DNA from 3 places in the Exiguobacterium sp. N4-1P genome. Region 3 is predicted to be linked to each of the others. Evidence: riboswitches for the same ligand, from Rfam matches in the RefSeq annotation. Region 3 holds a riboswitch; each other region holds the start of a gene.
What was found. A riboswitch is a leader RNA that binds a small molecule or an ion and turns the genes downstream of it on or off. The one in region 3 is predicted to bind thiamine pyrophosphate.

Region 1 (3,144 bases), on a different contig from region 3:
TCTCACGTGCGTTGATCGTCACCGATCAAGCGATGGTCGAGTTCGGCTACGCGGATAAAGTCATCCGCAACTTACCGGCAGGCGTCAGCTACCGGATCTTCGACCAAGTCGAACCGGATCCATCGGTTGCAACGGTTCAGACAGGAGCGCAAGCGATGCGCGACTTCAAACCGGACTTGATCATCGCCCTCGGTGGCGGATCAGCGATGGATGCAGCGAAAGGCATGTGGCTCTTCTACGAGCAACCGAACGAAACGTTCTCGAACTTACGTCAAAAGTTCCTCGATATCCGGAAACGGGCCTATAAATTCCCGGCGCTCGGTAACAAAGCGAAGTTCGTCGCGATTCCGACGACGTCCGGAACAGGATCTGAAGTCACACCGTTTACCGTCATCACGGACAAAGAGAAAAACGTCAAGTATCCGATTGCTGACTATGCATTAACACCAGATGTCGCAATCATCGATCCGGAATTCGTCATGACGGTCCCGGCATCAATCACGGCGGACACCGGAATGGACGTCTTGACACATGCGACAGAAGCCTTCGTCTCCGTCCTCGCGAACGACTATACGGACGGACTGGCGCTAAAAGCGATCAAGATGATCTTCGACTACTTGCCACGCGCTTATGCGAATGGTGACGATGCCGAAGCACGCGAAAAAGTTCACAATGCGTCAACGATGGCCGGAATGGCGTTTGCCAATGCCTTCCTCGGGATTAACCATTCGATCGCGCACAAAATCGGTGGGGAGTTCCACACGCCACACGGTCGCACGAATGCGATTCTGATGCCACACGTCATCCGCTACAATGCAGCGAAACCGACGAAACTCGCTTCGTTCCCGAAATATGAATCATTCATCGCTGATGAACGGTACGCAGAAATCGCGCGTTATCTCGGACTACCGGCAGCGACGACGGAACAAGGTGTCGAGTCACTAATCCAAGCGATCACAGAACTCGGACAACAGTTGAACATCAAAATGTCATTCAAAGCCCAAGGCATCAAAAAAGCCGACTTTGAAGCAAAACTCGACAAGATGGCCGTCGATGCATTCGAAGATCAATGTACGACAGCGAATCCAAAAATGCCGCTCGTGACGGAACTTCGGAACATCATGGAGCTTGCGTACGAAGGCGTATAACAGAGAAAAAAATCATGGCAATTCAAAAGAGCCTTGCTTCCGGTCGACGGAGGCAAGGCTTTCGTTTGTAATCAGAAGAGACACCGATAAAACTGTCTTGTCATTATTGACAGATATTTCTAAGACCGCTAAAGTGAAGGTAACTTGAATAGAATCACTAGGGGTGTTGCTAAACTGAGATGAGTAGATACTCAAACCCTTTGAACCTGAACTAGTTCGTACTAGCGTAGGGAAGTGTAGACTCTAATAAACCAGCGAAGACCAGTCTGTCGGTTTTTTGCTATGTGATTATTTAGACGTGCGCAACTTTCCTTTTGGAGAGTTGCGCTTTTTTTGTTTACGACTTCGCTATTTAAGTTGCAAAAGACGATGAAGGAGTGGAAGACAGTGAACAGAACGGTAGTAGTGACGGGAAGCAGTCGGGGACTTGGCGCGACGATTGCAAGAGTATTGGTGAACAATGGGTTTAAAGTTGTGATTAATTATTATAAGAGCAAGGATGCGGCAGAGGAACTCGTAAATGAGCTCGGTGCAGAACATGCCATTGCCCTGTATGCGGATGTCACGAAGCGAGAAGACGTCGAGACATTGATGCAGTCAGCGACAGCTCATTACGGACAAATCGATGTCGTGATCAATAATGCCTTAGTCGATTTTAAGTTCGATCCGCGCGCTCAAAAATCATTCATCGATTTGGAATGGGAAGATTATCAAAAACAGTTGGATGGCACGTTGAAAGCAGCGTTCCACGTCGTGCAAAGTGTCCTGCCGCAGTTCATTGAACGAAATAGCGGCACCATCATCAGCATCGGCACGAATCTGTATCAAAACCCGGTAGTTCCCTATCACGAATATACAACGGCAAAAGCAGGGTTGATCGGCTTTACGCGTAATCTTGCATCAGAGCTAGGACAGTACGGCATAAACGTGAATGTCGTCTCCGGCGGCTTGTTAAAAGTGACAGATGCCAGCGCTGTGACGACCGCTGAAGTATTCGATTTAATTGCTCAATCAACTCCGTTAAAAAGAGTGACGACGCCGGAAGAGGTGGCGCAATTGGTCGCCTTTTTAGCGTCAGAAGCCGCCTCTGGCATTACCGGTCAAAATCTAACCGTAGATGGCGGATTGACGATGAACTGATGTCAGCGTTCAGGAGAAAGGAGTCAGGGAACTAGAGATGACGAAAACAAAGCAGTTAAACGTCGGTGTTTTATTGTACGGCTGTGGCCATCATCAAGCGGCATGGTTAATGCCGGATTCTGCGATTGAAGAAATCGGGGAGAGCGGTTATTATCAGCGATTGGCTCAACTAGCGGAAGCGGGTTGCCTGGATGCTGTATTTTTTGCTGACAATCAATCTTTTCCTGCTGCAAACGCAACTGAACTACCTGCCTTTTGGCTCGATCCTGTAATCAATTTAACCGCTATTTCTCAAGTAACCCATCATATCGGGTTAGTTTCAACGATATCGAGTACGTTTTCAAATCCGTATACAGCGGCGAGACAACTGTTAAGCCTTGATCACGTGACGAACGGGCGTGTCGGCTGGAACCTGGTGACGTCGATGACGGACTGGGAAGCGTTAAACCATAGTATGGATAGGCTCCCTGCAAGGGACGAACGGTATCAAAAGGCGGATGAATTTGCATCTGTAATGGAAAAATTATTTTTATCCTGGGATCGAGCTGATTTCCTTTCGAGCCGGACGGACAACCGGTTGATTGATCCTGAAAAGATTCAACCATTCCATCATAGCGGGACCTACTTCAACGTAAAAGGTCCTTCGTCTACACCGCGTAGTCCTCAAGGGAAGCCGGTGGCAATGCAGGCGGGTGCATCTGCCCAAGGGATTGCACTTGCATCGAAGCACGCGGATGCCGTCTATTCGGTGTCGTGGAATGTAAAGCAAGCGAAAGCATTCCGGGAAAGTCTACAGACACAAATCAAAGAAAGTGAGTCACCGGAGCGGCAGATTAAAATCTTTCCAGGATTGGTT
Region 2 (3,144 bases), on a different contig from region 3:
ATGGGAAGAAGTCATTTTTGGTTCGAAAGATCTTGGCGATCTCTTTAGTCGTGTGATGGCAGGGAAAAAAATTGCTGAACAAGATGACAAGATGATTTCTGCTTACCTTGAAACGCAAAAAAAATTAGCTGATGCTAAAGCGACGCTTGTGGATAAAAAGGAAGAGCGAGTGAAAGAAAAAGAAGCCCTTTTGGTTCAAAAAAAGGAACTCAAACAGCAAATGAAAGCACGTAGTGCAACCTTAAAAAAATTACGTCAAGGTAAAACAAAATTTACGACAAAACTTCTGAATGCGAAAGAACTTCAAGCGACATTAGAAGCGCAAGAACGTGCGATTGCGGCAGCAAAGGCAGCAGCTAAAGCAGCAGCGGAAAAGGCAGCAGCTGAAAAAGCGGCAGCGGAAAAGGCGGCGGAGGCGGCGGAAAAAAACAACGCCGGGACGTCTAAGAAGGTCGTAAGTGCTACGCCAGTCGCTAGTGTTCCGAGTGGTTCGGCGCAGTTCGTTCGCCCTGCGTCAGGAAGTGTTTCACAAGGATTCGGACCAGCGAGTGGTGCGAATGGGTATACTTTCCATAATGGTGTCGACTTTAGAGGGTCAGTCGGATCATCAATCGTCGCAGCAGCTTCAGGAACGGTCATCACAGCAGGAAGCGGTGGACCGTACGGAAATCACGTGATGATTTCACATTTCTTGAATGGGAAAGTGTATACAACAGTTTACGCGCATATGAATTCATTATCAGTTCATGCTGGACAAACGGTCTCGCAAGGGCAACAAATCGGTACGCTCGGAAATACGGGAAACTCGACGGGCGCACATCTTCATTTTGAATTGCATATTGGTGGTTACCAATACAGTGCGACAGGACCAGCTAACACAGTTAATCCATTAGCATACTTATAAAAACGAGCTTCGGCTCGTTTTTTTTATGGCGCTATGCTACAGTGAAAGAGAAATTTAAATCATGAGCAACTAGGGGAGCTGGAGGAATCTGGCTGAGAGGAAAACCATTCTGTTTTCGACCCTATCACCTGATCTGGATAATACCAGCGTAGGAAAGTTGAGATTGAAGACATGAATAAGTGACCACACTCGTTGGTTTTTCATGGCGTCGTCTGCTTTTTTACAGCGGACGGCGCTTTTTTTCGTTCCGCTTTCTCCTTGTGCTCTCATAGAAAGTGAGGTCTATCGATGAAACATGTACTGACGATTGCTGGATCAGACTCTAGTGGTGGAGCTGGAATTCAAGCCGACTTAAAAACTTTTTCTGCTCTTGGGGTTTACGGTATGAGTGTAATTACTGCTATCACAGCGCAAAATACGTTAGGCGTACAAGCAGTTGAAGATGTATCACCAACGCTTGTCGAAGCCCAGTTGAACTCGATTTTTAGCGATATTCGTGTAGATGCCGTTAAAATTGGGATGGTCTCGAATGAAAAAACGATTCAAGTCATTGCCAAATGTTTGAAACATTATCAGGGACCAGTCGTCTTAGACCCCGTGATGGTCGCAAAAGGGGGGCATGCGCTGTTAAGGAAATATGCTGAACAAGCATTAATGGAGCATTTGATGCCGCTTGCAACCTTGACGACCCCGAATATTCCGGAAATGGAACGCATGTTAGGGCAAGCGATTTCGACAATTGATGAAATGAAGCTGGCGACGACGGAATTCGCACAAAAACGAGACATCGCTATCCTGTTAAAAGGCGGTCATCTTGAAAGTACGGATGCCTCGGATATTTTATACACGGAAGGGAGGCATCATCTGTTTCAGGAGGCACGATTAAAACGCCAGCATACACATGGTACTGGATGTACATTGTCTTCCGCGATTGCGGCACGTCTTGCGCTGGGAGATTCCCTGAAGGATAGCGTGATTTATGCTAAACGGTACGTAACTGAAGCAATCCGGCATGGATTTGCCTTAGGGAACGGAATCGGACCGACACATCACTTTTATGACATTTGGAGGGAAACGGATGCTTACAACCATTCATGATAAAAAACCATTAATTCATCATTTAACGAATGCGGTCACGATTAATGAGTGTGCCAATATGACCCTTGCGCTCGGGGGTTCACCTGTCATGGCGGAAGATATCCTAGAAGTCGAGGAAATGGTTGGACATGCAGATGCTGTCGTTATCAATATCGGGACATTGAACGCAGCTTCACGAGCGTCGCAATTGTTGGCAGGTCAAACGGCTAACCGATTGAAGAAACCGATTATTTTAGATCCAGTCGGAATGGGGGCGACGACACTTCGGACACAATTCACGAAAGAGTTACTCGAAGCAATTCATTTTACGGTCATTAAGGGGAACGTCTCTGAAATCAAGACGCTCATCGGTCAAGTCGGACGTTCAAAAGGAGTCGATGTCGCTTCCGGAGAGACATTAGATTTTCAAGTCGTCCATGAGTTTGCTGGACGGCTCGGGACGACTCTCGTCGTAACGGGACCGGTTGATTTCATTACAGACGGCAAGCGACAAGTAAAACTAACCGTAGGAACGCCACGACTCGGACACATTACAGGGACAGGTTGCATGACGGCATCGCTCATCGGAACCCTACTTGGAGCAGGGTATGATGCATTCGAAGCAGCGACCTATGGGACGTATTTAATGGGAAAAGCGGGTGAAGTCGCAGATGAAGCAGCGGGACTTGGTGATTTCCGGATGGGGTTGTTCAACGCAATCAGCTTGACTACAGAAGAAAGTTTGAAAGGGGTATTGACCAGTGGAGAATGATTACACGGTTTATGCGGTAACAGATCGGCGCTTTCACCCGGACGTTGCCTTGATTGATGCGGTCGAAGCAGCAATAAAAGGTGGCGCGACGATGGTCCAGCTTCGTGAAAAGCAGGCGCAAGGGAAAGAATTTCTCGAACAAGCGAGTGACTTGAAGAAAATGATGTCTCGTTACGGCGTCCCACTCATCATCAATGACCGGATTGATATCGCACAAATCGTCGGTGCAGGTCTGCATATCGGGCAAGAGGACATCCCTTTGAAGGAAGCACGTAAGCTGTTACCGGAAGCCACGATTGGGGTTTCTGTTTCCACCGTTGAACAGGCAATCGAAGCAGAGCAAGACGGGGCAACTTATCTTGGCGTAGGGTCGCTCTATCCAACGGCGACA
Region 3 (3,144 bases):
CCAGCTCCATGTCATGCGTCACCATGATCAGCGTCGTCCCGTTTAATCGCGCCTGCTCGAACATCTCGATGAGTTGACTTGTCGTCTCGGCATCTTGACCGAACGTCGGTTCATCGAGTAACAGGACGTCTTTTGGTTCTAACAACATCGTTGCGACGCTGAGCCGTCGCTTTTGACCCATGCTCAGGGCGAGGGGCGACTGACGGGCGACATGGGTTAACCGGTAGGATTGCAACGCCGTTTCAATCCGCTCCGGCGTCGGTGCATCCATGCTGATTACGAGCTCGTCTTCGACCGTCTGCTTGAGAAATTGGAGCTCTGGCTGTTGAAAGACGAATCCGACGTGTCGGTAATAGCTCCGACTTTTCCATGTCCGCAGTTCTTTTTCGAACAAGCGGACCGTACCGCCTTGCGCCGGAATCAATTTCGCCAGTGTTTCGAGCAACGTGCTTTTCCCGGCACCGTTCGATCCGACGACCATGATCCATTCTCCGGCGTGTGTTGCAAGCGACAGGTTATCGACAATCACTTGCTTACGGCGTCCTAACGCGGTGCGCGTCAGCGCGAACGTCGTGTCGTGCCGAACCGGAGGACGGTTGTTAGTCACTTTTCGTAACCGCCCCGCCTGGGAAGAAGCGGGGGGCACGGTTTCCAGTTCATACGGGTAGAGGAGCGGTGTTGCAATGCCGCGTCGTTCGAGTTCAGCGCGATGCTGACCGAAGACATCAAGCGGCGGACCATCACGTAAAATCGTTCCACCGTGATCGAAGACGAGCACCCGGTCACTGAACGTCACACAGCGGTCAAGCTGATGTTCAATCAGAACGAGCGTCAACGTCCGGTCGTGATGGAGTTCCTCAATCAGCTGCATCAAAACCCGATGTCCTGCCGGATCGAGTTGCGCCGTCGGTTCGTCAAGCAATAGAATATCCGGCTCAAGGGCTAGGACGCAGGCGAGGGCGAGTCGTTGTTTCATCCCTCCTGACAGTTGCATAATCGGTGTCGTCAGCGGCACATCAAGGCCGACACGTGCCAGTACGGCGTCAACCCGGTCATCCATCTGACTGCGGTCGACTGAGCGATTTTCAAGACTAAAGGCAACTTCCGCTCCGACGGTCTGCATGCAGAACTGGTCGTCCGGATTTTGAAAAAGGATTCCGACCGTCCCATTCGTTTTGCAGTGGCCGCTGACATCGGCTTCGATCGCGTCAGGTAATAAACCGGCGAGAACATGTAAAAACGTCGTTTTCCCACTGCCGCTCGGTCCGACGAGCAACGTCGTTTCCCCTTCGTGTAGCGTCACCGTCACCTTGTGCAGGACGTTGTCATGTTGCCCCGGATAGCGGACAGACAAGTCGTTACAATGAATCATGCTGCATCCGGCTTCCGCCGCTTACGCCCGATCGCATAACCGTTCAACGTCCCTGTCTTGACGAGCGCATCGACGATGACTTTCGCAAGTAATCCACCGAGCAATGCACCGCTGACGAGTTGAAGGGAAAACGTCAACAGAAGTGTCGTCGTCGTATAGTAGGCGAAACCATTGACGACAAGACTATAGACCATACTACCGATTGCGGCGAACATTCCGGATAGAACTAACGTCATTGTGTTGAACTTCCGGTATCCGAAGAGGGCAAAAGCGATTTCGGCACCGATTCCTTGAGCGAAACCAATCAATAAGGCCGATAATCCGAAGTGACTCCCCGTGAATAATTCGACAGCCGCGGCGACGACTTCTGCAATCAGTGCTGCCCCGGGCTTTTGAATGATGTAGGCGACAAGCGGACTCGCGATGACCCAAATCCCGAACATCCAGTTCGATCCGACCGGTCCGAAGATCGCGGAAATCGGTAACCACAATGTCGACCACCCTAAGTAGAGTACCCCGCAAGCAACCGACAACATCATCATGACAATGATTTCTTTCATTTTCCAACTGTTCATGTTCCTATCTCCCTTTGGCACAACCACCAGACAAACAAAAAGACCGCCCTCTATGAAAGAGAGCGGTCGCTGAATCTGCAAACATGCAGAAAAATTGAACGAATTACCGCTCCACTTTCCTACGCTAGTATGAACTAGATCAGGTTCAAAGGGTCCGAAGTGAATCGTCTCAGCCAATGGGCTCCCCTAGTGGATGTGCATATAGTGTGTACGCTATTTACTGTACCGACTCTACCGACAGTTGTCAATACAGATAAAAACCCTCCGCGAGGGGAGGGTAAGAAAAATTATTCTTTTTCTTCCGTTTGTTCTTCAGTAGAAACTTCTTCTGTCGCTTCAGCTGGTTCTTCAGCATCTGCTTCTTCGAGATCCGCTTCAAGTGTCGATTCGACGACGGCAACGACTTGAATGTCACCTTCCGTAACGATACGGTATTCTTTTTCTTCCGGCAAATCCGAAACCGATAGAGAATCACCGAGGTTAAGATTTGTCACATCGACTTCGACGCGTTCCGGTAATTTATCTGGTGTAGCTGCAACTGTTACTTTAAAGAGTGTTTGTGAAAGATATCCACCAAGTTTTGCACCAGCCGCTTCGCCGACGAGGACGATATCTGTTTCGACTTCTGTTTCTTCATCCATTTTAACAGCGATGAATTCAACGTGCTTGATTGTTGGTGTGAAGATATCCATATCGAGTTTGTTGATCAGTGTGTTGACTTTTTTACCACCGATTTGAAGTGCAACAAGTGCATTCTCACCATGTTCGCGAACGACTTTGATCAATGCTTTTTCGTCAAAGGCAATCGGTGTACTTTCCACTTTGTAACCATACACGACACCAAGAGCTTTTCCTTCATGACGTAATTGCTTTCTAAGTGAGCGTGGGCGTACTTCGCGTTCTTCTACTTTTAATGTTACTGACATGTTCATTTCCCCCTTGAATTTGGTATAGCCCTCAAAAGGTAATGAAGAAAGGAGTGGAACGAATCGTTCCGGATCAAGACGGTGCATCGAATGCTATTTCAAATTGATTTCATAAAAATGAAGATCGAAGTGAGTGGTTAGCATTTCTCTCCCAGGTCATTACGCTGATATTGAGAAACATGTGGTTGTAAAAGCAACTCGCTGATGCGGTGCTATGATAGTTATACCCCCGTAACATTAAAAGCTAAACATCAACCGGCGAAAAAACGAT

Region 1: linked by a shared signal. The riboswitch ahead of A0126_RS06135 (3-oxoacyl-ACP reductase) and the one ahead of A0126_RS18105 (ECF transporter S component) in region 3 are both predicted to bind thiamine pyrophosphate.
Region 2: linked by a shared signal. The riboswitch ahead of thiD (bifunctional hydroxymethylpyrimidine kinase/phosphomethylpyrimidine kinase) and the one ahead of A0126_RS18105 (ECF transporter S component) in region 3 are both predicted to bind thiamine pyrophosphate.

What each region holds. Positions count from the first base shown of each region.
Region 1 covers NZ_CP022236.1:1,207,474-1,210,617, forward strand. The annotation lists gene adhE (bifunctional acetaldehyde-CoA/alcohol dehydrogenase) at 1-1,148, shown strand, start outside; TPP riboswitch at 1,298-1,398, shown strand; gene A0126_RS06135 (3-oxoacyl-ACP reductase) at 1,518-2,288, shown strand; gene A0126_RS06140 (LLM class flavin-dependent oxidoreductase) at 2,326-3,144, shown strand, end outside.
Region 2 covers NZ_CP022236.1:521,406-524,549, forward strand. The annotation lists gene A0126_RS02675 (murein hydrolase activator EnvC family protein) at 1-904, shown strand, start outside; TPP riboswitch at 966-1,076, shown strand; gene thiD (bifunctional hydroxymethylpyrimidine kinase/phosphomethylpyrimidine kinase) at 1,193-2,002, shown strand; gene thiM (hydroxyethylthiazole kinase) at 1,983-2,753, shown strand; gene thiE (thiamine phosphate synthase) at 2,743-3,144, shown strand, end outside.
Region 3 covers NZ_CP022238.1:292,383-295,526, forward strand. The annotation lists gene A0126_RS18100 (ABC transporter ATP-binding protein) at 1-1,372, opposite strand, end outside; gene A0126_RS18105 (ECF transporter S component) at 1,369-1,947, opposite strand; TPP riboswitch at 2,047-2,145, opposite strand; gene A0126_RS18110 (50S ribosomal protein L25/general stress protein Ctc) at 2,235-2,873, opposite strand.